DNA from 3 places in the Micromonospora sp. NPDC048887 genome. Region 1 is predicted to be linked to each of the others. Evidence: riboswitches for the same ligand, from Rfam matches in the RefSeq annotation. Region 1 holds a riboswitch; each other region holds the start of a gene.
What was found. Region 1 has a riboswitch for cyclic di-AMP ahead of AB0C17_RS04030 (hypothetical protein). Riboswitches for the same ligand answer to the same signal wherever they lie in the genome.
Positions count from the first base shown of each region.

Region 2: another riboswitch for cyclic di-AMP. It lies ahead of AB0C17_RS18695 (hypothetical protein); the one in region 1 lies ahead of AB0C17_RS04030 (hypothetical protein).
Region 3: another riboswitch for cyclic di-AMP. It lies ahead of AB0C17_RS21470 (transglycosylase family protein); the one in region 1 lies ahead of AB0C17_RS04030 (hypothetical protein).

Region 1 is NZ_JBEZGA010000002.1:177,757-187,169, reverse strand. It holds gene AB0C17_RS04045 (alpha/beta hydrolase) at 1-807, shown strand, start outside; gene AB0C17_RS04040 (AAA family ATPase) at 931-3,045, shown strand; gene AB0C17_RS04035 (cation diffusion facilitator family transporter) at 3,150-4,064, shown strand; cyclic di-AMP (ydaO/yuaA leader) riboswitch at 4,208-4,338, shown strand; gene AB0C17_RS04030 (hypothetical protein) at 4,343-5,416, shown strand; gene AB0C17_RS04025 (SRPBCC family protein) at 5,440-5,892, opposite strand; gene AB0C17_RS04020 (STAS domain-containing protein) at 5,995-6,354, opposite strand; gene AB0C17_RS04015 (hypothetical protein) at 6,773-7,177, shown strand; gene AB0C17_RS04010 (BON domain-containing protein) at 7,338-8,012, shown strand; gene AB0C17_RS04005 (thioredoxin domain-containing protein) at 8,120-8,671, shown strand; gene AB0C17_RS04000 (LuxR C-terminal-related transcriptional regulator) at 8,678-9,413, opposite strand, start outside.
Region 2 is NZ_JBEZGA010000011.1:140,799-150,211, forward strand. It holds gene AB0C17_RS18645 (hypothetical protein) at 1-159, opposite strand, end outside; gene AB0C17_RS18650 (hypothetical protein) at 162-485, opposite strand; gene AB0C17_RS18655 (YbaB/EbfC family nucleoid-associated protein) at 485-901, opposite strand; gene AB0C17_RS18660 (CsbD family protein) at 1,077-1,250, opposite strand; gene AB0C17_RS18665 (heavy metal translocating P-type ATPase) at 1,318-3,573, opposite strand; gene AB0C17_RS18670 (hypothetical protein) at 3,591-4,571, opposite strand; gene AB0C17_RS18675 (heavy-metal-associated domain-containing protein) at 4,609-4,815, opposite strand; gene AB0C17_RS18680 (metal-sensitive transcriptional regulator) at 4,896-5,195, shown strand; gene AB0C17_RS18685 (SHOCT domain-containing protein) at 5,352-5,531, shown strand; gene AB0C17_RS18690 (YibE/F family protein) at 5,683-6,957, shown strand; cyclic di-AMP (ydaO/yuaA leader) riboswitch at 7,112-7,243, shown strand; gene AB0C17_RS18695 (hypothetical protein) at 7,247-8,275, shown strand; gene AB0C17_RS18700 (carbonic anhydrase) at 8,334-8,987, opposite strand; gene AB0C17_RS18705 (helix-turn-helix domain-containing protein) at 9,154-9,413, shown strand, end outside.
Region 3 is NZ_JBEZGA010000014.1:86,953-96,365, forward strand. It holds gene htpG (molecular chaperone HtpG) at 1-1,665, shown strand, start outside; gene AB0C17_RS21465 (LLM class flavin-dependent oxidoreductase) at 1,718-3,271, opposite strand; cyclic di-AMP (ydaO/yuaA leader) riboswitch at 3,437-3,582, shown strand; gene AB0C17_RS21470 (transglycosylase family protein) at 3,581-4,225, shown strand; gene AB0C17_RS21475 (YbaB/EbfC family nucleoid-associated protein) at 4,434-4,883, shown strand; gene AB0C17_RS21480 (M4 family metallopeptidase) at 5,047-7,110, opposite strand; gene AB0C17_RS21485 (transglycosylase domain-containing protein) at 7,524-9,413, opposite strand, start outside.

The DNA.
Region 1 (9,413 bases):
GACGGGCGCAGCTGGCACCGCCAGGTCGCCGAGCTGCGGGAACGCTTCGGCGGCCGGGTCCGCGTGGTCACCTACGACGCGCGCGGCCACGGCCGGTCGAGCTGTCTGGCGCTGCGCGACGCCACCCTCGCCCAGCTCGGCGACGACCTCGCCGCGGTGATCGACGAGATCGTCCCGGCCGGTCCGATCGTCCTGGTCGGGCACTCGATGGGCGGGATGACGGTGATGGAGTACGCCCACCGGCACCCCGACCGGTTCGCCGCGCGTACCGCCGGGCTGGTCTTCGTCTCCACCACCGCCGAGGGGCACACGCACACCGCGTACGGCCTCTCCCCCCGGATCACCCGGCTGATCCGCCTGGCCGAGACGACAGGCGCCGGGGTGCTGGCCCGCTGCGGCGGCTGGCGGCCCCCGCACGCGCTGCTGCGCGCGCTGCGCCCGAGCATCCGCTGGATGCTGTTCGGCGACCGCTGCGACCCGGCGGACATCCGGCTGGTCACCTCGGCGGTGGCCCGGGCCACGCTGCGCTCGATCGGCGGTTTCCGCGCCTCGATCGGCGCCCAGCACCGGCTGGAGACGCTCGCCGCGCTCGGCGGGCTGCCGGCCGCCGCGCTGGTCGGCGACCGGGACCGGCTCACCCCGCCGCCCTGCGCCGAGTCGATCGCGGCGGCGCTGCCCACCACGGAGCTGACCGTCTGCCCGGGTGCCGGGCACATGTTGATGATGGAGCGCCCCGAGAAGGTCAACGCCGCTCTGGCCGGCGTGCTGGACCGGGTACTGGCCGACCGCCCGGCGGTCCGCCGCTGAGCGTCCCCGCACGCGGGCGGCACCGACGTACGCCACGTGCGCGGCATGCCCCGGTGTGCCGGTTGCCGGCGGCCCGTACCCTCATTCAGCCCGTCGTGCCCTCCGAACACAGGAGCATCCGCGTTGACCGACCAGACCACGCTGGACCGGGAGATCGCCGCCGAGCAGCGTCACCTCGACCGGGTGTACGCCCGGCTGGCCGAACTGCGCCGGTCTGCGGCCGACGCCGAGCGGGAGGGCTACCTGCTGGCCCGGGTCGGCAACTTCGGCGCGCTGGTCGAGCGGGACGCGATGGTCTTCCACGCCGCCCAGCGCCGGCACGTGCTGGACGCCGAGCACGAGGGTCTGGTGTTCGGCCGGCTGGACCTGCGGACCGGGCAGGTGCTGCACGTCGGCCGCCTGGGCGTGCGGGGCGTGGACGCGGAGACGCTGGTGGTGGACTGGCGGGCACCCGCCGCCGCCGCGTTCTACCAGGCCACGCCCGCCGAGCCGCGCGGCGTGGTGCGCCGGCGCACGATCCAGTCCGCCTCCGAGAAGGTCACCCGGATCGAGGACGACCTGCTGGATCCGGAGGCCGCGCCGCCGGACATGGCGGTGGTCGGTGACGGGGCCCTGCTGGCCACGCTGTCCCGGGCCACCGGCCGGGGCATGCGGGACATCGTCGCCACCATCCAGCGGGAGCAGGACGAGGCGATCCGCTCCCCCGGCAACGGCGTCACGATCGTCTCCGGCGGCCCGGGCACCGGCAAGACGGCGGTGGCGCTGCACCGGGCCGCGTACCTGCTCTACTCCGACCGGGCCCGCTACGCCGGCGGCGGCATCCTCGTGGTCGGACCGTCCGGTGTGTTCGTCGAGTACATCGCCTCGGTGCTGCCCTCGCTGGGCGAGGAGACGGCCACGCTGCACTCGCTCGGCTCGCTGTTCCCCGGCCTGTCCGCGTCCCGCACCGACCCGCCGGACGTGGCGGCGGTGAAGGGGTCGCTGCGGATGCGCCGGGTGCTGGAACGCGCGGTCCGCGACGCGGTGCCGGACTCCCCGGCCGAGCTGCGCCTGCTCTACCGGGGCGAGCTGCTGCGCCTGGAACGCGCCGCGCTGGACGCGGTCCGGGACCGGACGCTGGCCCGGGGCGCCCGCCGCAACGAGGTGCGCCGGGCGGCGTTCGACGCGGTGCTCGCCGCGCTCTACGCGCAGGCCCGCACGCTGCGGGTGGGCCGGCTGCCGGAACAGCCGGCGTTCGAGGACGAGATCATCGAGCGGCCGGAGTTCCGCGAGTTCCTCAAGGCGTGGTGGCCGCGGCTGCACCCGCGGCACGTGCTGGACTGGCTGGCCCGCCCGGACCGGCTGCGCCGCTACGCCGGGGGGATCCTCTCCTCGGCCGAGATCCGGCTGCTCGGGCAGGCGTACCGCACACTCGGGACCGACGGGCTGACCGTGGCGGACATCGCGCTGCTCGACGAGCTGGACGCGCTGCTCGGCAAGCCGGTGCAGCGGGCCCGGCCCAAGCGCGACCCGTACCAGCTCGCCGGTGGCGTGCGCGAGCTGAGCACGTACGCCGACCGGCAGCGCGCCGCCCGCGCGGCGGCGCGGGAGCGTCCGGACGACTACCGCGACTACGCGCACGTGGTGGTGGACGAGTCGCAGGACGTCTCGCCGATGCAGTGGCGGATGGTCGGGCGGCGCGGGCGGCTGGCGTCCTGGACGGTGGTCGGCGATCCGGCGCAGACCGCCTGGACCGGCGACCCGCAGGAGCTGGACCGCGCCCGGGACCAGGCGCTGGGCCGGCGCAAGCGGCACCGCTACGAGCTGACCACCAACTACCGCAACTCGGCGGAGATCTTCGCGGTGGCGGCGGCGGAGATCCGCCGGCTCTACCCGGACCTGCCGCTGCCCGACGCGGTGCGGTCCACCGGCGTGCCGCCGGTCGAGCGCACGGTGCCCGCCGCCGACCTGCCGGCGGCCACCGTCGAGGCGGCCGAGGCGCTGCTCGCGCAGGTGGAGGGCACCGTTGGTGTGATCACGCCGGTGCCGCGCCGGGACGAGGTGGCCGGCTGGCTGGGCGCGCTCGGCGCGAGCCGGCTCCAGGTGGTCACCAGCCTCCAGGCGAAGGGCATGGAGTACGACGGCGTGGTGCTGGTGGCGCCGAGTGAGATCCGGGCCGACCCCGGTTCGGGGGTACGCACGCTCTACGTGGCGCTGTCCCGGGCGACCCAGCGCCTCACCACGCTCGACCCGCTCTGAGGGACACCCGTCCGCGCCCCTGACGTCACCCACAGTTCAGTTGCATACATAGCGATGTGAACATACATTGGGCCTGGCCGGTACGGGGCAGGAAGGGTGTTGGCGTGGGCGCAGGTCATGACCACAGCGGCGCGGTGGCCAACGCGGCACACCGCCACCGGGGCCGCCTCTGGGCCGCCTTCGCGCTGCTCGCCGTCCTGATGGTGGTCGAGGCGGTGGCCGCCTTCACCACCGGCTCGCTCGCGCTGCTCTCCGACGCCGGGCACATGTTCACCGACGTCCTCGGCATCGGCATGGCACTGGCCGCGATCACCGCCGCCCGCCGCGCCGGCACCGACCCGCAGCGCACGTTCGGGCTCTACCGGCTGGAGGTGCTCGCCGCCCTGGCCAACGCCGTGCTGCTCGGCGCCGTCGCGCTCTACGTCCTGGTCGAGGCGGTACGCCGGTTCGGCGAGCCGCCGGAGGTGCTGGCCGGCCCGATGCTCGTGGTGGCGGTGCTCGGCCTGCTCGCCAACATCGTCGCGTTCGCGCTGCTGCGCGCCGGGGCGAAGGAGAGCATCAACCTGCGCGGGGCGTACCTGGAGGTGCTCGGCGATCTGCTCGGCTCGCTCGGCGTGATCGCCGCCGCGCTGGTCATCGCCGCGACCGACTGGTGGTGGGCCGATCCGCTGGTAGCCGTCGGGATCGGCCTGTTCATCCTGCCGCGCACCTGGCGGCTCGGCCGGGCCGCGCTGCGCATCCTGGTGCAGGCCGCGCCGGAGCACCTCCAGGTGACCGCCGTGCACGACCGGCTGGCCGCCGTACCCGGCGTGGCCGAGGTGCACGACCTGCACGTGTGGACGCTCACCTCGGGCATGGAGGTGGCCTCGGCGCACCTGACCACCGACCCGGGCGTGGACCCGGGGCAGGTGCTGGCCGCCGCGCGGGCCGCCCTGCACGAGGACTTCTCCATCGATCACGCCACGTTGCAGGTCGAACCCGGAGCGTCGGCCGGCGTGTGCGGGAAGACCGAGTGGTGATTAGGGCAGACTTAAATCACTGTGGCTGTTGTAGTCTTATGCCGGTTTTGCCCCACCTGGTGGCGTTGCTCCACCGAGCCACGCCCGGGCAGCGCCGGTAGTGTCGGTCGCGGCCGCACCCGCGGACGCCACCGGCCCCGGTGGGGCGGCCGTCGCCTAATCGTCCGCAGGGACGAGCCGGGGAACCACGTACGTGGGGTGCATCCGCGTCAGCGGTAGGGATCTTCCGTCCCGAACCCGTCAGCTAACCCGGTCGGCGTTGACGGAAGGACGTGTGAATGCCCCACGTGGCACCTGTACGACGGACAGCCGCCCGGTTGGCGGCCCTGCTCGTCGCGACGCTGGCCCTCGGCGTCGCGACTGTTCCGGTCTCCCCCGCCTCGGCGGGGCCGGCGACCGGCCTGCTCGCCGCCGCGCCCGGCGGCGACGACGAGGGCGGCACGCCCGAACTGCGTGCCCAGCTCGACGCCGCCAGCAAGGGCTGGCTGGAGGCCAAGGCCGCGCTGAACCGGTCGGTGAGCCGCCAGAAGCAACTGAACGAACAGCTCAAGACGGTCGGCGCCGAGCTGGCCGTACGCGACGCCAAGGTCGGCGAGATCGCCGCCGTGGCGTACCGCAACGGCCGCCTGGGCACCGCCGGGGCGCTGCTGGGCAGCAGCAGCCCGGAGGGCTTCATGGACCGGGCCGCCGCGCTGGAGCAGGTCGCCGCGCACGAGGACCGTACGCTGCGCGACCTGATCGCCACCCGGGACCAGGCCACCCGCACCCGCGCCCAGCTCGACGGCGAGATCCGCGAGCAGCGCAAGCAGGTGACGGTGATGGCCAAGCGCAAGGAGCAGGCCGAGCGCGCCCTGGAGGTGGCGAACGACCGCGCCACGCGCAGCAGCAGCGGCGGCAGCGTCCAGGGCACCTCCACCAAGAACGCGAAGCCGGCGCCGCGCAACTCGGACGGCTCCTGGCCCCCGGAGTCGTGCAGCGTCAACGACCCGACCCCGGCCAACGGCTGCATCACCCCGCGCACGCTGCACGCGCTGCAACAGGCGAAGGCGGCCGGCTTCACCAGGTACGTCTCGTGCCACCGGCCCAGCGGCTCGGGCGAGCACCCGAAGGGGCGGGCCTGCGACTTCGCCGCGCAGAAGAACGGCTTCGGCGGCGTGGCCTCCGGCGGCGACCGGACGTACGGCAACAACCTGGCCGCGTACTTCGTGCGCAACGCCGACCCGCTCGCCGTGCTCTACGTGATCTGGTTCAAGCAGATCTGGCTGCCCAGCAGCGGGTGGAAGTCGTACAGCGGGGGCAACGGCGACCCGTCCAGCGACCACACCAACCACGTGCACCTGTCGGTGTACTGAGCGCCCGGAAGGGGCCGGCCGGATCAGGCCGGCCGGCCCTCCAGGGTCGCTCCGAGACGCGCCGCCAGGCCCAGGTGAGCCGCCCGGGCCTGGCGGAACGCGTACCCGAACAGCGGTGCCGGCGCGGTGAGCGTGATCTCCACCTCGACGCGTACCGTGCCGTCGTCCTCGTCGCGCAGCCGGGTGTGGTTGCGTACGGTCGTCGCGGGCTGCTGCCGGGCGACGGTGACCACCTCGTCCTCGCTCGCGATCAGCACGTCCGCCTGGTAGGTCACCGGGAAGTGCAGCGGGCCGAGTTGCAGCCGGTCGGTGATCGCGTAGCTGGCCAGCGCGCCGGGCCGGGCCGGCAGCTTCCGGACCCGGACGATCAGCGGATGCAGCTCACCCTGGCGACTCAGGTCGCCTAGCAGGGCCACCGCTTCGGCCCGGCTGCACCGGGCCTGCACGGTGTAGCTGAAGCTGTCGCTGCTCTGCAAGCGGGCCCCCTCGCCGTCGTGCGTCGCGCACGATCGTCCCGTACCGACGCCGGACTGGCAACGGGTAGAAGGTCCCCTGGCCGCAGGGGGTGCGAACGGCGCTCAGGCGCCGGGCAGCACCTCGGGGGTGTCGTCGGCGAACCACGGCTCGGGCGCGCCGAAGAGGCCGAGCAGGCCGGTCACCCAGAGCTGCCGGTGCACGAACCGGCTCGGCTCGGTGACCACGAGCTTGACGCCGCTGACCTCGCAGGTCTGGAAACCGGCGACCATGGCGCTGATGCCGACCGAGTCGATGAACGTGACAAGCCGCATGTTCAGCTCGATCCGCGCGGGGCGGGCCTTCGCGAGCACCTCGGCGATCGCTTCCCGCACCTCGTACGCGGTGTCGACGTCGATCTCCCCACGGGGCGCGATCTCGACGACACCACCCGGCCGCACCGACTTCACGATCGACAGGCTCACGCGAGCACCTCCACTCGCCCATGACGGGCGCCTCATCAGTACGCGGGCCGCGACCGAGAGTATTCCTCCCACGCCCCGGTCGCCACCCCCCGGGATGAGCAATTCGCGAACTGGGCACACCTGGGCGTACCCAATCCGGACCACCGGGTTCCAGTTTCCCCCTGTGGCGGGCCACGGCCAACCGTGCGACCGGGCGGGCCCGCCGATCCCGCGGACCAGGGTAGCTGGCGCACGCACGTCCCGTCCGCACCCGTCCCGGCGCGTTCGGGTGCTTCGTCCCGTTCACCGGCCGCACCCGCCATGACCCGGGCGTGGTTTGCCGCCGGGTCCGGTGGGGCACTGCCCGGGACAGTGACCGCCGGATGGACACCGGAGTCCGAAGTGGCCGCCGGCCTTCGGCACCCGAGGAGGTAGAACGATGTTCGGAACCAACCTGCTGGACCGCCGGGGCAAGGCCGAGCGGGTCGCCGACCAGGCGTGGCAGCACCTGCTCTCCGCCGTCGGTTCCGCCGGTGACAGCATGCGCGACGCCACCCGGACCGCCCGCCGCAGCTCCTCCGGCCTGGCCGACGACGCCACCGACCTGGTCGGCTCCGCCGCCGAGGAGGCACGCCGCCGGGCCGGTCTCGCGTTCGACGCGCTCGCCGGCCGCCGTCCCGCGCTGCCCTGGACGCTGCTGATCGCGGCGGCGCTCGCCGGCGCGGCGATCGGCTGGGCCGCCGGCACCGCGGCACGCGCCGCCGGCAGCCGGGACCGCGCCGCCGACGACATCGAGTTCGTGGACGTGGACCGGCCGAACTCCCCGGCCGGCCTGGACGGCTGACCCCAGACGCGCCAGACACGGTGGCCGCCCCCGGGACTCCCGGGGGCGGCCACCGTGCTGCCTCACCCGGATCGGGCGAGGGCCGCTCACCCGGAACGCGCGCAGGATCGCGGGTGCGGGACCACGTGCCCGTGCCGCGACCGACGGGAGGGAGAGCCGGATGGCCACCGACACGATCACGCGTACCGACCGGGACATCCAGTCCGCCGTGCTCGACGAGCTGACCTGGGAACCCCGGGTCGGCCCGGACGAGATCGGGGTGACTGTCACCGAGGGCGTGGTGACGCTCACCGGCCGGGTGGACAGCTACGCCAAGAAGTGGGCCGCCGAGCGGGCCGCGCACCGGGTCACCCGGGTCCGCGCGGTCGCCAACGACCTCGCCGTCCGGATCGGCACCGCGGCCGGGCGGGAGGACCCGGAGATCGCCGTCGCCGCCGTCCGGGCGCTGGAGTGGGACGCGTTCGTGCCGATCGAGACGTTGCAGGTGACTGTGGCCGACGGCTGGGTCACGCTGCACGGCGAGGTCGAGTGGGAGTACCAGCGGCGGGCCGCCGAACGCGCGGTCGCCCGGCTCACCGGCGTGTGCGGGGTGAGCAACGGCATCGCGGTGCGTCCCACCGCCCACCCGGACGGAGACGACCTGGCCGAGCGGATCGTGGACGCGCTGGCCCGCAACCGCGCCACCGAGGCCGAGGAGGTCGACGTGCGGGTGCACGGCGACACGGTGCTGCTGGACGGGCAGGTCCACTCGGCCGGCGAACGCGAGGAGATCGAGCGGGTGGTGTGGAACGCCCCCGGCATCCGCGAGGTGCGCAACCACCTCGCCGTGCGATGAGGCGGAACCACCCCGCCCGGGTGAGCCCGGCTCACCCGGGCGACCGCCACCGTGGTAGGCATGAGTGATCCGAACCGGCTGACCACGAGCGGGCGGGTGAGTGCCGGATGACCACGCCACTTCAGGTCACCACCGCGCGGCTACGGGTCCCGGTGACCGAACGCGACCATGTCCGCGGGCCGGTGGACGCGCCGGTCACAGTCGTCGAGTACGGCGACTTCCAGTGCCGGTTCTGCGGCGCCGCGTACCCGAACCTGACCGAGGTGCTGCGTCAGCGGGCCGACGTGGTGCGGCTGGCGTACCGGCACTTCCCGATCACGAACGTCCACCCGTACGCGGAGAACGCCGCGGAGACCGCCGAGGCCGCCGCCGCGCGGGGCCGGTTCTGGGAGATGTACGACTGGCTCTACCAGCACCAGGACCAGCTCGACCCGGTGCACCTGTCGCTCGGCGTCGAGCAGATCGGCCTGTCGCCGGAGGAGGTCGCCGCGGAGGTCGGCCGCCAGGAGCACGCCGACCGGGTCCGGCAGGACTTCGTCGGCGGCATCCGCAGCGGCGTCGACGCCACCCCGACGCTGTTCGTGAACGACATGCGCCACGACGGCGGCTACGACCTGGCCGAACTGCTCGCAGTGGTGGACGCCGCCGCCGACGCCTGAGAGCTGTCAGATCAGGCGCAGCTCGCGCGCCCGCCGGACGGCGTCCCGCCGGCGGGTCGCGTCGAGCTTGCGATAGATGTTGCGCACGTGCGTCTTCACTGTATTCACCGACAGTGACAGCTCTGCGGCGATCTCCACGTTGGACAGGATGCTCTGGAGGTAGCGCAGGACGGTCAGCTCCCGCTCGGTGAGCGGCTCGTCGAGCGTGCGGGCCGGACCGTCCGGCGCTGCGGTGGCCGGTCGCGCGTCCACGCCCCGGACCAGCTCGGTCACGGTGGCCCAGTACGCGGTGCCGGAGTCCAGGCGCGCGGCGAGCAGATCGCGTACCCCCGGGTCGGCCCGGGTGAAGACGCGCCGGAAGCCGTCCGGCTCGGCGAGCGCCAGCACCTCCTCCAGCAACCGGCCGGCCCGCCGGGCGTCACCGGCGGCGTCGGCCAGCGCCGCGTCGAGCAGCCCGGCGCCCAGCCGCACCGGCAGCGGCCAGTCCGCCGCGCCGGGCCCGGTCCAGTCGGGCAACGCACGCTCGGCCGCGTGGGCGTCACCGGCGCGCAGCCGCAGCCGCGCCGACGCGAGCGCCGGCGCCGGCCCGTCACCCGCCGCGTCGAGCAGCGCCCGGGCACCGTCGAGGTCGCCGACGGCGGCGCGTACCTGTGCCTCGGCGGCGGCGAGCCGTCCGCCCAGCTCCGGGCCGGGCGCGGCCGTCCGCGCCTCGGTGAGCGTGCGCAACGCGCCGCCCGGGTCG
Region 2 (9,413 bases), on a different contig from region 1:
CGCCCCGGTGTTCGCCTCGCTCACCACCCCGGAGAGGGTGTCGGAGAACCGGATCCAGGCGTTGCCCATCTCGAAGAGCTTGGTCTCGTCCGCCTCGGGCCAGGTGTAGCCGAGAACGCCGAGCAGCGACCGCAACTCGCCGGGTAGCTCCATGCCCATGCTCAGCCTCCCAGCATCCGCCGCAGGCCGTCGAGGTTGCGGGTGATGGCCGCCTCGGTCTCGGCGTAGCTGACGGCCATCCGGCCGAGGTCGGCGCCGGCTGCGGCGATCTCGTTGAGCGCGCCGTCGAAGCACTCGAACGCGAACGCGGAGACCTCGTCGTGGGCGGCGCCGATGAGTGAGCCGATGTCGTCGGAACCCCAGGGGCGGCCGAAGCCGGCCAGCTCGGCCTGGAAGGCGGTGAGCGCCGCACCGAACCGGGTCGCGACCGAGTCCAGCGCCGACCCGGAGGCGCCCAGCCGCTCCGGATCGATCTCGACCGGCATCAGCGCCCGTCCTGGCGGGCGAGCCGGTCCTGTGCCTGCATCAGGGCATCGGTGAACATGCTGAACTGGCGCCCCGCGTCGGCCTGGATGCGGCGCAGTTGCTCACCGAGCGAACCCAGGTCGACCTCGCCCGGGGCAGTGGTGGCCTGCTCCCGCAGGTCGGCGAGAGCGGCGTTGACGGCCGCCTCGATCTCCTCGGCGAGTGCCTCGCTGGCCATCCGCATCACGCGGGGGTCGAGCGTCAGCCCGGTGACCTGCCCGGGTGGGCCGGCGGTGACCCGGATCAGGCCGTCGGCTGCCTCGCCCACGCCTTCCGGCGGCGCCACCTGCTCGCCCGCGGCGGTCTGCCGCTGGAGCGCGGCCATGGTTTCGGACAGCACCCGGCCGAAGCCGGACGGGTCGGCGGGATCGGCCATCCGCGACGCTCCTCCCATTCGAGGTCGCTTCGCATCCTATGCACCGGAGCCGACACCGGTGGTCCCGCCGGATCGATGTGGACGGTGGCCTCCGCCACTCTGGAACGTCACCGTCCGTACACAGCACTCCGGGCCGGCCCGTGGGCCGACCCGGTGGTGTGTGTGCGTCGCGTACTCAGCTCTTGAAGGCGTCCTTGACCTTCTCGACGGCCTGCTTGAGCTTGGCACCGGCCTGGTCGTTGCGGCCCTCGGCCTCGAGGCGCTCGTTGTCGGTCGCCCGGCCGATGCCCTCCTTGACCTTGCCCGTGGCGTCCTGCGAGGTGTTGTCGATCTTGTCGTCGAGACCCATGATGACCTCCACTGGTGCGGTTGCCTGACGACAACTGGTTACCCCGGGGGCCGTCCGCTCAATCCCCTCACCCGATCGGGCGAAAGCGTCGTAGCCGCAGGCTGTTGCCCACCACGAAGACCGACGAGAACGCCATCGCCGCCCCGGCGAGCATCGGGTTGAGCAGCCCGGCCGCCGCCAGCGGCAGCGCCGCGACGTTGTAGGCGAACGCCCAGAACAGGTTGCCCTTGATGATCGCCAGGGTCCGCCGGGAGAGCCGGATGGCGTCCGCCGCGGCCATCAGGTCGCCCCGGACCAGCGTCAGGTCGGCGGCCTCGATGGCCGCGTCGGTGCCGGTGCCCATGGCCAGCCCGAGGTCGGCCCGGGCCAGCGCGGCGGCGTCGTTCACCCCGTCGCCGACCATGGCGACCACCCGGCCCTCGCGCTGGAGCCGCTCGACCACCGCGACCTTGTCGGCGGGCAGCACCTCCGCGATCACCTCGTCGATGCCGACCTCGGCCGCCACCGCCTTCGCCACCGTGGTGTTGTCGCCGGTGAGCAGCACCGGCTTCAGGCCCAGCTCACGCAGCCGGGCGACGGCCGCCCGGCTGGTCGGCTTCACCGCGTCGGCCACCGCGAGCACGCCCCGGGCCCGCCCGTCCCAGCCGGCCAGGATCGCCGTCCGCCCGGCGGCCTCCGCGCCGGTCGCGGCCCGCTCGACCTCCTCGGGTACGTCGAGACCCCGCTCCCGCAGCAGCCGGGCCCGGCCGACCACCACGGTCCGGCCGTCGACGGTGCCGGTCACGCCCAGCCCCTCGGCGTTGGCGAACTCGCCGACCGGCGGCAGCGGCCCGGCGTCGGCGGCAGCCTCGGCGACGGCACGCGCGATCGGGTGCTCGGAGGCGGCCTCCAGCGCGCCGGCCCCCCGGAGCAGCTCGGCGGCGTCCTCGCCGTCGGCGGGCAGTACCTCGGCCAGCGCCATCCGGCCGGTGGTGACGGTGCCGGTCTTGTCCAGCACCACGGTGTCGACCCGGCGGGTGGACTCCAGCACCTCCGGCCCCTTGATCAGCACACCGAGCTGCGCGCCGCGCCCGGTGCCGACGAGCAGCGCGGTCGGCGTGGCCAGGCCGAGCGCACACGGGCAGGCGATGATCAGTACGGCCACCGCGGCGGTGAACGCGGCGGTCGCACCGGAGCCGGTGCCGAGCCACCAGCCGAGCGTGCCCGCGGCCAGCGCGATCACGATCGGCACGAACACGCCGGAGATCCGGTCGGCGAGCCGCTGCACCGCCGCCTTGCCGGTCTGCGCCTGCTCCACCAGCCGCGCCATCTGGGCGAGCTGGGTGTCGCCGCCGACCCGGGTGGCCCGGACCACCAGCCGGCCGCCGGCGTTCACCGTCGCGCCGACCACGGCGTCGCCCGGCCCCACCTCGACCGGCACCGACTCGCCGGTGAGCATGCTGGCGTCGACAGCCGAGGTGCCCTCCTCGACCACGCCGTCGGTGGCGACCTTCTCGCCGGGCCGGACCACGAAGCGGTCACCGACCGCCAGCCGGCCGACCGGGATCCGGGTCTCCTGCCCGTCGCGCAGCACCGCCACGTCCTTGGCCCCGAGTTCGAGCAGCGCGCGCAGCGCCGACCCGGCGGTGCGCTTGGAGCGGGCCTCGAAGTACCGCCCGGCCAGGATGAACACCGTCACCCCGGCGGCGGCCTCCAGGTAGATGTTGCCGGCGCCGTCGCCGCGGGTGATGTCGAAGCTGAACGGGTGTTTCATCCCGGGCATGCCGGCGGTGCCGAAGAACAGCGCCCAGAGCGACCAGCCGAACGCGGCCAGCGTGCCGAGCGAGACGAGCGTGTCCATGGTCGCCGCGCCGTGCCGCAGGTTGACCAGTGCGGCGCGGTGGAACGGCAGCCCGCCCCAGACCACCACCGGGGCGGCCAGCGTGAGCGAGGCCCACTGCCAGTAGTCGAACTGCCAGGCCGGAACCATGGCGAGCACGATCACCGGCACGGTGAGCACGGCGGAGACCCAGAGCCGGGTACGCGCCGCGTGCATCTCGTCCACCGGCTCCCCGGCCGCTGCCGCCTCCGCCTGCTCGGGCGGCGGCGGCACCACTGCGGTGTAGCCGGTCTTCTCGACGGTGGCGATCAGGTCGGCCGGCGCGATGTCGTCGGCGTACCGGACGGTGGCCTTCTCGGTGGCGTAGTTCACAGTCGCCTCGACGCCGTCCATCCGGTTGAGCTTCTTCTCGATCCGGGCGGCGCAGGACGCGCAGGTCATCCCGCCGATCGCCAGTTCGATCAGGTTCGGCGCGGTGGGCAGCGCCTTTCCCGTGGCAGTCATCGCGGCACCTCCGGCGCTCAACTGTGCCCGTGCCCGGGGGTGCCGTGTCCGGCGTCCGGGGTCGGTGCGGGGGTGGATGTCGGCGCGGCGGGCGCCGGCGCGGTCTGGTCGCCGGCCAGGACGGTGAACTCGGCGGTGTGCACCGCGTCGCCGTGCCGGAAGTCCAGGTAGAGACGGTACGCCCCGGCCGACGGCACCTCGGCGGCGAACGTGACCGCCGGGCCTGCGGGTGTCTGCCCGTCGCCGGGCGTGCCCTCCGGGTGCACGTGCAGGTACGCCAGGTCGCCCTGCCGCAGTGCCACCAGGTGCCCGTACGCGCCGAGGTAGGGCTGAAGATCGGTGACCGGCCGCCCGTCGCGGCTGACGGAGAGCGTGAGCCGGCTGGTCCGGCCCGGCTCCGGCGTGCCGGTCAGGGTGACCGTGTAGCCGTCGACAGTCGTGCTGGTCGCCGGTGCCGGCAGCGGCCGGGCGGCCAGCTCGCCGGGGACGGTGACGTCCAGGCCGAGGGTGAGCGGCTCCCCGCCGCCCGGGGTGAAGTCGGCGAACGCCCGCCAGACGCCGGGGCCGTCCAACGGCGAGGCGACGCGCCAGGTGCCGTCGCCGTCCATCTCCGGGTGGACGTGCCGGAAGCCGGAGAGGTCCCGCCGGGCGACGATCAGGTGCATGCGCTTGTCGTGGGCCACCTCGTAGCGGGTGACGGGTGCGCCGTCCGGGCCGGTGATCCGGAAGGCGAACTGCCCCGCCGGGGCGGCGGCGGGCTGGAAGGTGTAGCCGCGTTCGGAGACGAGCAGGCCGCCGGGCAGGTGCGCGGAAGCGCCGCCCGCCTGGCTCTCGTCGCCGTGACCGGCGTCGCCGGCCCCGTGGTCGCTGTCGCTGTCGTCGTGGCGGGTCTCGGCGGCCGGGGTGACGGGATCGGCCAGGTTGCCGATCCCGTACGCCGCGCCGAACACCGCCACGAGGCCGAGGGCGAAGCCACTGAGCTTCGTCGCCGTGTTCATTGGTGTCTCCTCGGTTTCCGCGGGTCCGTCGGACCCGTCACGCACCGACGAGGTCGTAGCCGGCCTCGTCGACCGCCGCGCGGACCGCGTCCACGTCCAGCGGGTCCTGACTGGTGACGGTGACCCGGCCGCCGGCCAGGTCGACCTGGACGTCGGTGACGCCCGGAAGCGCGCTCAGCTCGGTGCTCACCGAGTTGACGCAGTGCCCGCAGGTCATGCCGCTCACCTGGTAGGTGCTCTCCATCTCGCCCTCCGATCTTATACCCCCCAGGGGTACGTTCGAGACGTTAGCATACCCCCGAGGGGTACGCTATCCTCGGTTCCATGACCGCGCCGTCCAGCCCGACCCGGGGCTACACCGCCAGCAAGGACCAACTCCTCGCCCGGCTCCGCCGCATCGAGGGTCAGGTCCGTGGCATCGAGAAGATGGTCGAGGACGACCGCTACTGCATCGACGTGCTCACCCAGATCTCGGCCATCCAGGCGGCGCTGGACAAGGTCGGCCTCGGCCTGCTCGACGGCCACGCCCGGCACTGCATGCACGAGGGCGCCGCCGAGGGCCGGGCCGACGAGATGGCGACCGAGATGATGGCCGCCGTCGGCCGCCTGATGAAGCGCGGCTGAGCGGGGACCTCCGGCCCCCGGAACCGGGCACATCGACCCGCGCCGACGCGTCGGGCCGGTCGTACCGTCGAAGTGGCGGGCAGGCCGACCCCGGCGGACCCGCGGCGACGGACGGAGGGCGGCCCGATGATGTGGCAGAGCCCGATGATGGGCTGGATGTGGATCTGGTCCCTGCTGGTGCTCGCGGTGCTGGCGGGGCTCGTCTGGGCGGCCGTGCGGTGGACCGGCCCCCAGTACCTGGGCCCGACGACGGCCCGGCGCATCCTGGACGAGCGGTACGCGCGCGGCGAGATCGACGAGGACGAGTACCGGCGACGCCGGGCCGGTCTGGCCTGATCACGCGAGGCGAGCGTCACCGGTCCCGGTGAGGTCAGGCTGCCTACCATGGCCGGGCGACGACCCGGACGTGGTCGACACGTCCGCGCCGCCCGGGTGACCAGACCGGTCCGGCGGACCAGGCGTCGCCCCGACCGTTGGGAGAGACGCCGTGGGTGCCGACCACACCCGCCCCGCACCCGCCGCGCCGCCGGGCGTACGCCGGCTGCTCGTCGCAGTGGTGGTGCCGCTGTTCGCACTCACCGTGATCGCGGCGCTGGTCCTCTGGCCCCGGCAGGACCGGGAGCCGGTCGGCGGCGCGGACGTCCCCCGCTACCACGGCACGGTGACCCGGGTGGTCACCGAGCCCTGCCCGCCGACCCCGGAGGCCCCGGACGGCGGGGGCGGCCCCTGCGGCACCGTGACGGTGACCGCCGAGCAGGGCCCGGACGCGGGCCGCCAGGTCGAGACGCCGATCCCGGCCGGGCCCGGCGCGCCCCGGGTCGCGGTCGGCGACGAGGTGGTCCTGGTCGAGCTGACCGATCCGGCCGACCCGGCGGTGAAGTCCTACAACATCGCCGAGCACCAGCGCGGCACACCGCTGATCTGGCTGATGGTGCTGTTCGCCGCCGCGATCGTGGCGTTCGGCCGCTGGCGCGGGCTGGCCGCGCTCGCCGGCCTGGCGGCCAGCTTCGCCATCCTGCTCGGCTTCGTGCTGCCAGGCATCGGCGCCGGCCAGCCGCCGCTGCTGGTGGCCATCGTCGGCGCCGCGTTGATCATGTTCGTGGTGCTCTACCTGACCCACGGGATCACCGCGCAGACGTCGGTGGCGGTGCTCGGCACGCTGGGCAGCCTGGTGATCACCGGCGTGCTCGGCCTGCTCGCCACGTCCGCCACCCACCTGACCGGCTTCGGCAGCGAGGACGCCACCACGCTGTCCATGTTCCAGGCCGACGTGGACCTGCACGGCCTGCTGCTGGCCGGCATCATCATCGGCTCGCTGGGCGTGCTGGACGACGTCACAGTCACCCAGGCGGCCACCGTCACCGAACTGGCGCACGCCAACCCCGGGCTGTCCCGGCGGCAGCTCTACCGCGCGGCGACCCGGGTCGGCCGGGCCCACATCGCGTCCACCGTCAACACCATCGTGCTGGCGTACGCGGGCGCCTCGCTGCCGCTGCTGCTCCTGCTGGTCGCCGACTCCCGCCCGGTCAGCGAGATCCTCACCAGCGAGTTCCTCGCCCAGGAGATCGTCCGCAGCGCGGTGGCCACGCTCGGCCTGATCGCCGCCGTACCGCTGACCACCGGCCTGGCCGCGATCGTGACCACCGCCGGACGGCGCCCGCGCGGCGCGGAGCCGGCGCCGCCCGCGCCCCGGCCGCCGGCCGGACGGGACGACGCGCTGGAGGCGCTCGGCGGCGGAAGGAGTACGGAGGCCGCATGGTGAGACTCCGCAGCGTGACCATCGATTTCAAACGCGACGCTGGTCACGGTGCGCCACGGCGAAATCTCGCTATTGGTCGGCTTCCGGACGTAGATCCTCACGAGTGCTGTCGGGTAACCTCGCTGCCGGTCACCGCCGAAGGCGCGCACCGGCGCCAGCGGTGCCGCCGCCCAATCGCCCACGGGCGAGCCGGGGAACCAGGTACATGGGGTGAATCCGCGACAGCGGTAGGGGCCACTTCCGTCCCGAACCCGTCAGCTAACCCGGTCGGCGGCCGACGGAAGGGAACACTGTGACGGCACCCCTGCGCCGCTGGCTGACACCCGTGGTGGCCGTGCTGGCCTCACTGGCCGTGCTGGCCGGGCCGACGCCGGCGACCGCGGCCCCCGCCGCGGCGGCACCCGGCAACCCCTCGGGCCACGAGGAGGACGGCGAACCGCCGCTCATCACCGAGGCGATCGACTCCGCCAACCGGAACTTCCTCCAGGCCAAGGCGAAGCTCGCCAAGTCGCAGGACCGCCAGCGGCGGCTGGCGGCCGAGGTGAAGACGGCACAGGCCGAACTCGACGCGCTCAGCCCGCAGGTCAACCAGCTCGCCGCCCAGTCCTACCGGACCGGCCGGATGGGCGCGATGGCGATGCTGCTGGAGAGCAACTCCCCCGACTCGTTCGTCCGCCGGGTCAACGCCCTGGACGAGCTGAACCTCCTCAACGCGCAGCGCCTGGCCGCCATCAACGCGGTCAAGACCCGCGCCGAGCAGGCCAAGATCGCGATGGACGCCGAGGTCCGCGAGCAGGAGAAGCAGAAGAACGCGATGGAGCGCGAGAAGGTGCAGGCCGAGCGCGCGCTGAAGCTGGTCGGCGGTCTCGGCTTCACCGGCGGACTGGTCTCCGCCACCTCACCGGTCGCCAAGATCGCCCCCGGCCGCACCGCCGACGGCGGGTGGAAGGCCGAGTCGTGCAGCGAGGACGACCCGACCACCTCGGGCTGCGTCACGCCGCGCACGCTGCACGCCTACAAGGAGGTCCGGCGCGCGGGCTTCAAGCGCTTCGTGGGCTGCTACCGGTCCGGCGGGCCGTGGGAGCACCCCAAGGGCAAGGCGTGCGACTGGTCGCTGCAGAACAGCGGCTTCGCACCCTGGCACAACAATGACACCCGCAGGTACGGCAACGAGGTGGCCGCCTTCCTCATCCGCAACGCCGACCGGCTGGGCATCTACTACGTCATCTGGAACCGGCAGATCTGGTTCCCGGCCACCGGCTGGCGCTCCTACAGCGGGCCGTCGAACCACACCGACCACGTCCACATGTCGCTGCTCTGACGCCGGACACCACGAAGAAGGGGCCGCCCTCGGGCGGCCCCTTTCGTCTTCCCGTGGATCAGCTCGCCAGCGCCGGGTCTGCGGGCGCCGCCGGGGCGGGCAGCGGGGCCGGGGCCTGCGCCACGGTCCGCACCTCGCCGCCGGCGAGACGGTACGACATGCCGACCACCGTGCACCGCCCCGCCGCCACCCGCTCGGCCAGCACGGTGGACCGGGCCAGCAGCGTCTCCACGGTCTGCGCGATGTGCACGTCGATGATGCCGTCGAGGTCCTCGACGCCCTGGCGGGCGGCGCGCAGCAGGCTGGGCGAGACCGCGTCCACCACCGCGCCCAGGTGCCCGGCCGGGGCGGCGCCGGTCCGGACCCCCTCGCGGGCGGCCTGGACCGCGCCGCACGAGTCGTGCCCGAGCACCACCACGAGCGGAGTGCCCAGCACGGTGACGGCGTACTCGACGCTGCCGAGCACCTCCGGCCCGGCGGTGTGCCCGGCGGTACGCACCACGAAGAGGTCACCGAGGCCGCGATCGAAGATGATCTCGGCGGCGAGCCGCGAGTCGGAGCAGCCGACGATCACCGCGAACGGGTGCTGGCCGTCGGCGACAGCCGCCCGGTGGCCGGCGTCCTGATTCGGATGCTGGGGGACGCCGGTGACGAACCGGTGATTACCGGCACGCAGTTCGGCAAGTGCCTGCTCCGGGGTCCTCGGCGTCATGTCGCTCACCTCGTCTACCAGGGAACTACCAGGCCGGACGGCCTCGCGACCAACGTTCACACGCCCCTCGGGAGCCGTCAAGATTCGTGATACGCATTTCATACTTTCCCGTCGCCGCCCGCCTCCGGACCGCGCCGATTCGGCAGGTGGCGGCGGTGGCCATAGCATGACCACCATGGCGACCACACCAGTTGAGGACGGGAGCCGCCGTAACTGGACCTTCCTCACCAACCACGGCCACGTGCTGCTGGCTATCGCACGCAACCCCACCGCCCGGCTGCGTGACGTCGCCGACGAGGTGGGCGTGACCGAGCGGGCGGCCCAGGCCATCGTCGCCGACCTGGAGGCCGGGGGTTACCTGCGGCGTACGCGGGTGGGACGGCGCAACGAGTACACGATCAACCCGAAGGGCCGCTTCCGGCACCC
Region 3 (9,413 bases), on a different contig from region 1:
CTCACCGTGCGGGACAACGGCATCGGCATGACCCGCGACGAGGTGGTCCGCCTGATCGGCACCATCGCCAAGTCCGGCACCGCCGAACTGCTGCGCAAGCTGCGCGAGTCCTCCGACGCCGCCGCCTCCCAGGAGCTGATCGGCCAGTTCGGTGTCGGCTTCTACGCCACGTTCATGGTGGCCGACGGGGTGACGCTGCTGACCCGCCGCGCCGGGCAGGCCGGCGGCACCCGCTGGGAGTCCACCGGCGAGGGCACCTACTCGATCGAGGAGGTCGAGGAGGCGCCCCAGGGCACCTCGGTCACGCTGCACCTCAAGCCCGTCGACACCGAGGACAACCTGCACGACTACACGGCCGAGTGGACGATCCGCGAGATCGTCAAGCGGTACTCCGACTTCATCTCCTGGCCGATCCGGATGACTGTCGACAAGCCGGGCGAGGACGGCGCGACCACTCGCGAGGAGCAGACGCTCAACTCGATGAAGGCGCTCTGGGCGCGCTCGCGGGACGAGGTCGACGAGGCCGAGTACAAGGAGTTCTACCGGCACGTCGCGCACGACTGGGCCGACCCGCTGGAGACCATCCACATGCGCGGCGAGGGCACCTTCGAGTACGAGGCGCTGCTGTTCCTGCCCTCGCACGCCCCGCTCGACCTGTTCTCCCCGCAGGGCCGCCGCGGCGTGCAGCTCTACGTCAAGCGCGTGTTCATCATGGACGACTGCGACGCGCTGATGCCCAACTACCTGCGCTTCGTCAAGGGCGTGGTGGACGCGCACGACCTGTCGCTGAACATCTCGCGGGAGATCCTCCAGCAGGACCGGCAGATCCGCGCGGTGCGCCGCCGGCTGGTCAAGAAGGTCCTCGCCACGCTCAAGGACATGTCCGCCGAGTCGTACCGCACGTTCTGGACCGAGTTCGGGCCGGTGGTCAAGGAGGGTCTGCTGGAGGACCCGGACAACACCGAGACGCTGCTGGAGCTGGTGCGCGCCGCCAGCACCCACGACCCGGCCGAGCCGACCACGCTGCGCGCGTACGTGGAGCGGATGCGCGACGGCCAGACCGAGATCTACTACGCCACCGGCGAGAACCGGACCACCATCGAGAACTCGCCGCACCTGGAGGCGTTCCGCGCCAAGGGCTACGAGGTGCTGATCCTCACCGACCCGGTGGACGAGGTGTGGGTCGAGCGGGTCGGCGCGTACGACGGCAAGACGCTGCGCTCGGTCGCCAAGGGCCAGGTGGACCTGGAGACCGAGGAGGAGAAGGAGAAGGCCGAGGCGGAACGGCAGGAGTACGCCGACCTGCTCACCTTCCTCGGCGGCGCGCTCGCCGACAGCGTCAAGGAGGTGCGCCTGTCCACCCGGCTGACCACCTCACCGGCCTGCGTCGTGGGCGACGCGCACGACATGACGCCGACGCTGGAGAAGATGTACCGGGCCATGGGCCAGGAGGTGCCCCAGGTCAAGCGGATCCTGGAGCTGAACCCGGCCCACCCGCTGGTCACCGGGCTGCGCAAGGCGCACGGGGAGGGCGGCGACCCGGCCGCGCTGACCGAGACCGCCGAGCTGCTGTACGGCATGGCGCTGCTGGCCGAGGGCGGCGAGCTGGCCGACCCGGCCCGGTTCACCCGGATCCTGGCCGACCGCCTGGCCCGCGGCCTGTAGCGGTGAGGCGGGGCCCCTTCTCGTCGCGCGGGCGACAAGAAGGGGCCCCGCCTCACAACTGGCCGGGGAAGAACCCGTGCCGGGCCAGCGGCTCGACGATCTGGTGCTCCTCGTACGACAGGTGCGACAGCAGCGTGTCGGTGAGCAGGTCCACCGCCTCCTGGAGCTGGGTGAAGTCGCCGGGCCGGCGGACCAGCTCCACGAGCGCGCGGTCGACGCTCTCCACCACGCCGTGGATCACCACGTGTTCCTCCTCGAGGCGGTCCAGCACGGCGGCCAGCCCGGTCTCGGAGCGGCGCAGGTGCGGGAAGATCGAGGCGTCCTCAAGCCCGTGGTGCTGGGTGACCATGGTGCAGTACGCCGCGCAGTACGCCCCGAGCGTCCAGTTGTTCTGCCGCATGGTCATCTCGTTCAGCGCGGCCCGCGCCCGGCCCGGCGAGACAGTGCCCCGCTTGACCTGTTCCAGCAGGTCGCGCACCTGGGCCAGCTCCTGGCGCAGGTGGTCGTGCACGTCCACCAGGTGCTGCCCAGCGGCCTGTCCCCGGGGCGGGTAGACGTGCCCGGCCGGCGGCGGCGGGGCGCTCGGGCGAGTGGACTCGTCCCAGGGGCGGCGCGCGCTCAGGCGTACCCCCGGGTCCGGGGTGGGCGTGACCCCGAGCGTGCTGGGCGCGCCGGCGGCCTGTTGCCCGGTGGCCGCGCGGGGCTCGGGCGGGGTGCGCTCGGCGGCGACCAGCTCGCGCACGGCGGGCGCGACCTCCTGGCCGAAGATCTGGATCGCGCGCGGCTCGTCGCTGCCGAGGATGAACGTGGTGATGCCGTGCTCCAGCGTGAGCCCGGCCAGTTCCTCGACCCACTGTTCCGGCGGCCCGGCCAGGAAACCGGCCGACGAGCGGGCGAACGTGCCTGTCACGTTGAGCATGCGGCGGATCGCGGCCGGGTCGCGTCCGGCGGCCCGGGCGCCCTCGTCCACCAGCGCGTTCAGGGCGGGCAACTCGTCGGGACCCTTCGGCAGGTACGACAGCGACGGCAGCCAGCCGTCCGCGGCGCGGCCCACCAGGCGCAGCATGCGCGGCTTGTACGCGCCGACCCAGATGCCCACCGGGTGGGCGGGCGCCGGGCCGCGCTTGGCGCCGACCACCCGGTAGTGCTCGCCGTCGAGACGGATCATGCCGCGGTGGTCGGTGTCCCAGACCTCGCGGATCACCCGGATCGCCTCGTCGAGGGCGTCGACGGCCGCGCCGGGGGACAGGCGCCGCCCGCCCGTTGCCTCGATCGCGTCCCAGAAGGCGCCCGCCCCGAGCCCCAGCTCGACCCGGCCGCCGGTGAGCAGGTCCAGGCTGGCGACGCTGCGCGCCAGCACCACCGGCTGGCGCAACGGCAGGTTGAGGACGTTTCCGGCCAGGCGGACGCGTTCGGTGGCGGCGGCCACGTAGGACATCAGCGTCCAGGTGTCCAGGAAACCCGGCTGGTACGGGTGGTCCTGGAAGGTGACCAGGTCCAGTCCGACCTGCTCGCAGAGCCGGGCCAGCGCCACCACCTGGTCCGGCTGCGCGGCGGCGGGGGTGAGGAAGCCGCCGAAGGTCAGCTCGTGTCCGTGATCGGTCATCCGTCCCGCCTCCCGTGATCTTGCCCAGCCCTGCCACGGTAGCGCCCGGTCGCCCGGCCGGGTGAAGGGCATCACAAGAAGTGGACGATCGGCGCAAAGCGCTCCTAGCGTCGGTTTCGTTCGCAGTAGCGGACACCGCGGGCCGGAAACGCCAAATCCCGCCGCCGGCCGCGGTCACCGAACCTCGTGCGGGAGCGGGGGAACCACACGTTCCACGGTGCATCGTCACCTCGGGGTGAAGCCGCCACCGGCGGCCGGGCTCCTCGGCCCGAACCCGACAGCTCACCTCGTCGGCGTGGAGGAATCCACATGGCAACCGAATACTCAGCCCGAAGCCGCCGTACCGCTCTCGGAGCGGTGATGGCCGGCGCCGCCCTCGGCGCCGCGACCCTGTTCGGCTCGGCCGCTCCGGCCAGCGCGGGCGTCAACTGGGACGCCGTCGCACGCTGCGAGTCGGGCGGCAACTGGAAGATCAACACCGGCAACGGCTACTACGGCGGGCTCCAGTTCTCCCGTGCCACCTGGAACGGCTACGGCGGCCAGAAGTACGCCGCCCGCGCCGACCTGGCCAGCCGGTCCGAGCAGATCGCCGTCGCGGAGACGGTGCTGCGCGGGCAGGGCATCGGCGCCTGGCCGGTCTGCGGCAAGAAGGGCGGCTCGGCGAAGAAGAGTTCCGGGCCGGCTGCGGCCGAGAAGCGGTCAGGCGCGAAGAAGGCCGCGCCGCGGCGACCGGCCACGAAGAGGGCCGCGCCGGAGCGGGCCACCACCCTCGTCGCGCCACAGCCCAGGACCGGCACGGGGACGTACCTGGTCCGGCCGGGGGACACGCTGTCGGAGATCGCCGTGGCGCAGCGCGTGGACGGCGGCTGGCGTGCCCTGCACGAGCGCAACCGCGCGGTGGTGGGCGACGACCCGGGGCTGATCTTCCCCGGTCAGCGGCTGCGTCTGCGCTGACCGGTCTCGCGGACGCCCGGCCGGTTCACCCCGGCCGGGCGTCCGCGCCCGCGCGACACGCGTCCCGCCGGTCCGCGACACGCCGCGTTGCCGGTGTCCGGCCTGCTCGCGGCACCGGGACGCGGCCCGCGAGGGCCGGTAGGCGCGATTCGTCGGGGGCGGTTGCTAGGGTCACGGTCCTCGGCCAAGACGTGAAGAAAGCGCTGATATGACCAACGACCCGTTCTCGGCGGCGGCGAGCATCGACGAGCTGCTGACCCGTACGCAGCAGGCGCTCACCGCGATGCGCTCCCGGGCCTCGGCGCACGCCGACGGCGAGGCGGCCGACCTGCTGCGCGCCGAGGGCACGGCCGCCGGCGGCCGGGTCCGCGCCGTCGCCGTCCAGGGTGGCCGGCTGGATTCCGTGACGATCGACCCGGAGCTGGCCGGCGAGCCGCTGGACGTCCTCTGCGGGCACCTCGTCGCCGCCGCCAATGCCGCGCTGTCCGAACTGGACGCCCAGGTCAGCGCATCCGCGCGGGCCGACGCCGACGCGCTCGCCGCCCGGCTGGGCAGCATGGGCGACCAGGCCGAGCTGTTCGGCCGCGCGATGCACGAGGCGGCTGCGCGGATCCACCGCGACCGCGGCACCGCGTCCCAGGGCGCCCGCCCGGCCTGACGAACCGGGTGCCCACCCGGACGACGCGGCGAAGCGCCCGGCTCGACGCGACGCCGTCCGGCAAGCCGCGATGCCGTCCGGCCAGGCGCCGTGAGGGGCCCGGCCGGGCATGACGAGGCGGCCGGCCGTCGGGAGGACGACGACCGGCCGCGCTACGCCACGGTCAGCTCAGGGTGACCGCGGTGTCGTCGACGACGAAGGACGTCTGCAACGAGCTGTCCTCCACGCCGCTGAACGAGATGGTCGCCGTGGTGCCGGCCAGCGACGAGATGTCGAAGGACCGCTGCACGTAGCCGGTGGCCTTGTTCAGGTTGGAGTAGGTGGCCAGCGTGGTGCTGCCCGCCTTGACGGTGAGCTTGTCGTACGCGGTGCTGGTGGTCGACTCCGCGCTGTCGATGTGCAGCCAGAAGCTCAACGTCGCGCGGCATCCGGCCGGGATCGTCACCGACTGACTGAGCGTGTCGGTGTGCGACGAGCCGTACCCGTCCAGCCACGCCTTGTACGAGCCGCCGTGCGCGGCCTGGCCGCTGTCGGTGGTGATGACGCCGGACGAGGCGCTCCAGCTCACGTTGCCCGACTCGAAGCCCGGGTTGGCGAGCTTGTTGCCGGAGCAGCCGCCCGACGGCGGGGTGGTCGTGGTGCTCGGGGTGGGCGTCGGGCTGCCGCCGGAGCAGGTCGGGTCACCGGACTGGGCGGGCACGCTCACCGCGTCCCAGGCCGCCTTGACCGTGTTGAACTCCGTGCAGCTGCCCGGGTAGAGGTTCTTCGCCGCCTGCAGCGTCCAGGTGCGGTACTTCAGGTACGACGAGGACGAGGTCTTCAGGAGCATGCCGTTGTACATGATCTTGATGGCCTTCTGGATGCCCAGGCCGGTCACACTGCTGCCGTTGCAGGTCGAGCTGGACGGCTGCCCGTTCGTCGGGCTGCTGCCGTTCGCCAGCAGGTAGAACCAGTGGTTGCCCGGCCCGGCCGCGGCGTGCACCTCGGTCGACGGGATGCTGCTGGAGTAGCAGTTCGGGTCGCCGAGCGCCGACGGGTTGTACATGTTGCGGATCGGGCCGGAGCCGACCAGGTTGATCTTCTCGCCGACCAGGAAGTCCGGCGCGTCGTAGCTGGACGGCTCGTTGGCGAACCACTCGGTGGCCGCGCCGAACGTGTCCGCCACGAACTCCTGCGTGCCGCCGCCGGAGATGCCGCCCGGGGTGTTGTCGTCGATGCCGTGGCCGATCTCGTGCGCCACCACGTCCAGCGAGCCGATCCACTGGCCGGCGGTGTTCTTGCCGATCTGCACCTGGCTGCCGTCGTAGTAGGCGTTCTGGTCGTTGAGGCCCACCCGGATCGGCCAGTAACCGCCGTTGCCGTTGGCGCCGTTGCGGCCCAGCCACTGGGCGAGCATCTTGTGCTCGGTCTGCGCGGAGAACAACGCGTCCACGCAGCCGGTCTCCTTGTTGGTGCCGGTGCCGTTGCCCCACACGTCGTCGGAGCCGCTGAACGTGGTGTTGTTCGCCGCGTCCTGGCAGCTCAGGTTCGTGACGGTCGGGTCCTTCATGGTGTACGTGGAGCCCGACTGGGTGGTGTTGAGCGTGAGCGGGCTGGGCCCGTTCCAGGTGCCGGTGCCGGTGCCGCGTACGACGTGTTCCTGCTTGCGCAGGACCGCGCCGGTGCGGGCGTCGACGTCGACGGTGAGCCGGCTGGGGCCGTCCGCGCTGGTGCCGCGTACCGTGGTCTCCCAGGCCAGCGCCGGTGCGGCGCCGAGCGTGTAGACCACGAGTGTGGTGCCCTCGACCGCGCTCACGGTCTTGAGCTGTGCGCGCGCCGTCTTCGTGGCGGCGGCCTGGGTGAGCGCGGGCGTGGTGGCGAGGGCGCCGATCGGGCGCTGCTGGGCGACCGAGGCGTACTTCAGGTTGCCGGCGGAGTCCGTGGCGAGCACGAAGTCGCCGCCGACCACCGGCAGTCCCTTGTAGGTGCGCTCGTAGGGAACGTACTGGGTGCCCTCGGAGGAGATGACCGGCTTCTGGACGAACGCGTCGTCGGTGCCGGCCTGCAGGTATGCGGGACGGTCCGCGACCAGCGCGCGGGCCGAGTCGGCGGCGGCCACGCGGGCCTGGGCCGGGTTCGGGGCGGCGGGCCCGGGTGGCGCGGCCTGCACGGCCGCGGCGGTGCCGGCGGCGAGGATGCCGGCCGCGGCCGCGCCGGTGAGCGCGGCGAGGCGAGGTGAGAGTTTCACGGGGGTTTGCTCCTGTTCTACAGGCGCGCCGCACGGAGCCCGGTGGGGACGGGCGGCGCGGTGGTGCGAGGCAGGGTGACGGCCGGTCACCGGAGCTGCCGGCGTGGCTCCGGGTCGACAGATCGACCGTCGCGAGTCGCCGGGGGTCGGCGGCTCGCTGGTGCACAATCACACGCCGCGCGAGCCCGGAGCAATAAGTGACCTGGGCAACCACTGGCAGTCGGGCGTGTCGCCGCACGCGTCGATTCAGGCAACCATGATCTTCAATAGCCCCTGATCAGGGCGAACATTGCCGACGGTGGATGGGTGCCGGTGCAAATTGCGGACGTTGCCGCTGTGTGCGAATGGCGCGCATAGACGCGAGGCCGCCGCGCGTACCGCCGGGCGGCGGCCGAGTCGCCGCCCGGCCGGGGTCAGCGCGGGCCGCGGGTCCGCGTCGGCGACACGGTGGGCAGCGGTGGCAGTGACGGCGTCAGCGTCGGCCGCGAGGTCGGCCGGCCGGTCGGGTCCGGGCTGGGGCTCGACGAGGAAGGGCTCGGGCTCGGCGAATCCGACCGCGTCGGCGCGGCGGTGGTCGGCGGCGGCGCCGCCGAGCGGGTCGGCTCCGGGGTCTCCCCGGGGAACTTCGGCTCACCGAAGCGGTACTTCTCCGGGTCGAGCTTCATCGCCGCCGTCGCCCGGGTCATGAACTGCCGCCAGATCGGCGCGGCGCCGGTCGAGCCGTACACCTCGTAGCTGCCGTCAGTGGTCCGCAGCGGCTTGCCGTCGGTGGTGCCCAGCCAGACGGCCGAGGCGAGCGCGCCGGTCCAGCCCACCATCCAGGTGTGCACGTTCTGCGTGGTGCTCTGCCCGGCCTGCCAGGTGCCGGTCTTGCCGGCGGAGTCCCAGCCGTTGCCCAGCTCGGCGGCCCGCACCCGGCGCAGCGTCCAGTCGAGCTGGTCGATCGCCTCGCGGTCCAGGCCCAGATCCGTCGTACGGAGCTGCTCGGTCCACACGTCCTCGTCGTCCTTGCTCACCGACCGGACGAAGTGCGCGTCGGCACGCTTGCCGCCTGCGGCGAACGTGGCCATCCCGTTCGCGTGGTCCTGCACCGTGATGCCGTACTGCCCGATGCCGACCTCGGTGGAGAACCGCTTCGCGACCTCGTCGGCGGGGTCGCTGCGCAGGTCGACGCGCTGCGGCCGGGGGTTGCCCCGGACCGTCTCCCACATCGACTCCACGCCGGCCTGCCGCGCCGTCTCGATCACCTTCGACGTGCCCAGCTTCTCGGTCAGCTCGAAGTAGGTGACGTTCAGCGAGGCGACTGTGGCCTCCCAGAGCGCGCAGTCCGGCTGGCAGGCGGCGTGCTCGGCGTTGCGGATCGGCCCGGCCGCGCTGCCCTTGGTGCGCCCCGAGGCGGGGAACTCCTTGGTGTCCGGCGAGTCGAACCGCTGCTTCACCGAGATCCCGTCCCGGACGGCGGCGGCCAGGTCGTACACCTTGAACGACGACCCCGGCGGGTGCTGGCCGAAGCCGCGGGCCTCGCCGTTCTCGTCGGAGTACCAGCCGGCGTAGTCCGCGCCCGAGCCCTTGTCGCCGCCGTAGTAGCCGAGCACCCGGCCGGTCCCCGGCTCCACCGCCACCAGCGCCGCCTGCCAGTTGCGCGGCTGGCCGCGCACCGCCCGGGGCGCGGTGTCCCGCCGGATGTCCGCCGCCGCCTCGGCCGCGTCCTGCACGCGCTTGTCGATGGTGGTGACGATCCGGTAACCGCCGTCGCGGATCACCTCGTCGGGCTTGCCGCGGAACGGCTCGGTCTCGCGCAGCTCGGCCAGCACGTGGTTGACCACCAAACCGGTCGGCCGGTCCAGGTCGGACCGGCCCGCGTCCTTGTCGATCGGCCGGACCGTGTCCGGGTACGCGAGATCCGCCGCCTGCTGCGGCGTCAGGTAGCCGAGCTTGACCATGCCGTCGCGGATGTAGTTCCACCTGTCGATCGAGTTCTGCCGGGCCAGCGCGTTGCGGCGCGGGTCGTAGCCGGGCGAGCCCTCCGGGTCGGCCGGGTCCGCCTCCGGCTGCTTCACCATCGCGCAGAGCACCATCGCCTCGGCGGGCGTGAGCTGCCGGGCGGCGGGCGCGTCCCGGCGCACCGTCTTGCCGAAGTACGTCTGCGCGGCCGCCTCGATGCCGTACGCGCCCCGGCCGAACGGCACGGTGTTCAGGTAGAAACCGAGGATCTCCTCCTTGGAGTACGCGTCGTCGAGCTTCCACGCGATCACCGCCTCGCGCAGCTTCCGCGAGTAGGTGACCCCGCGCAGGTCGGCGGC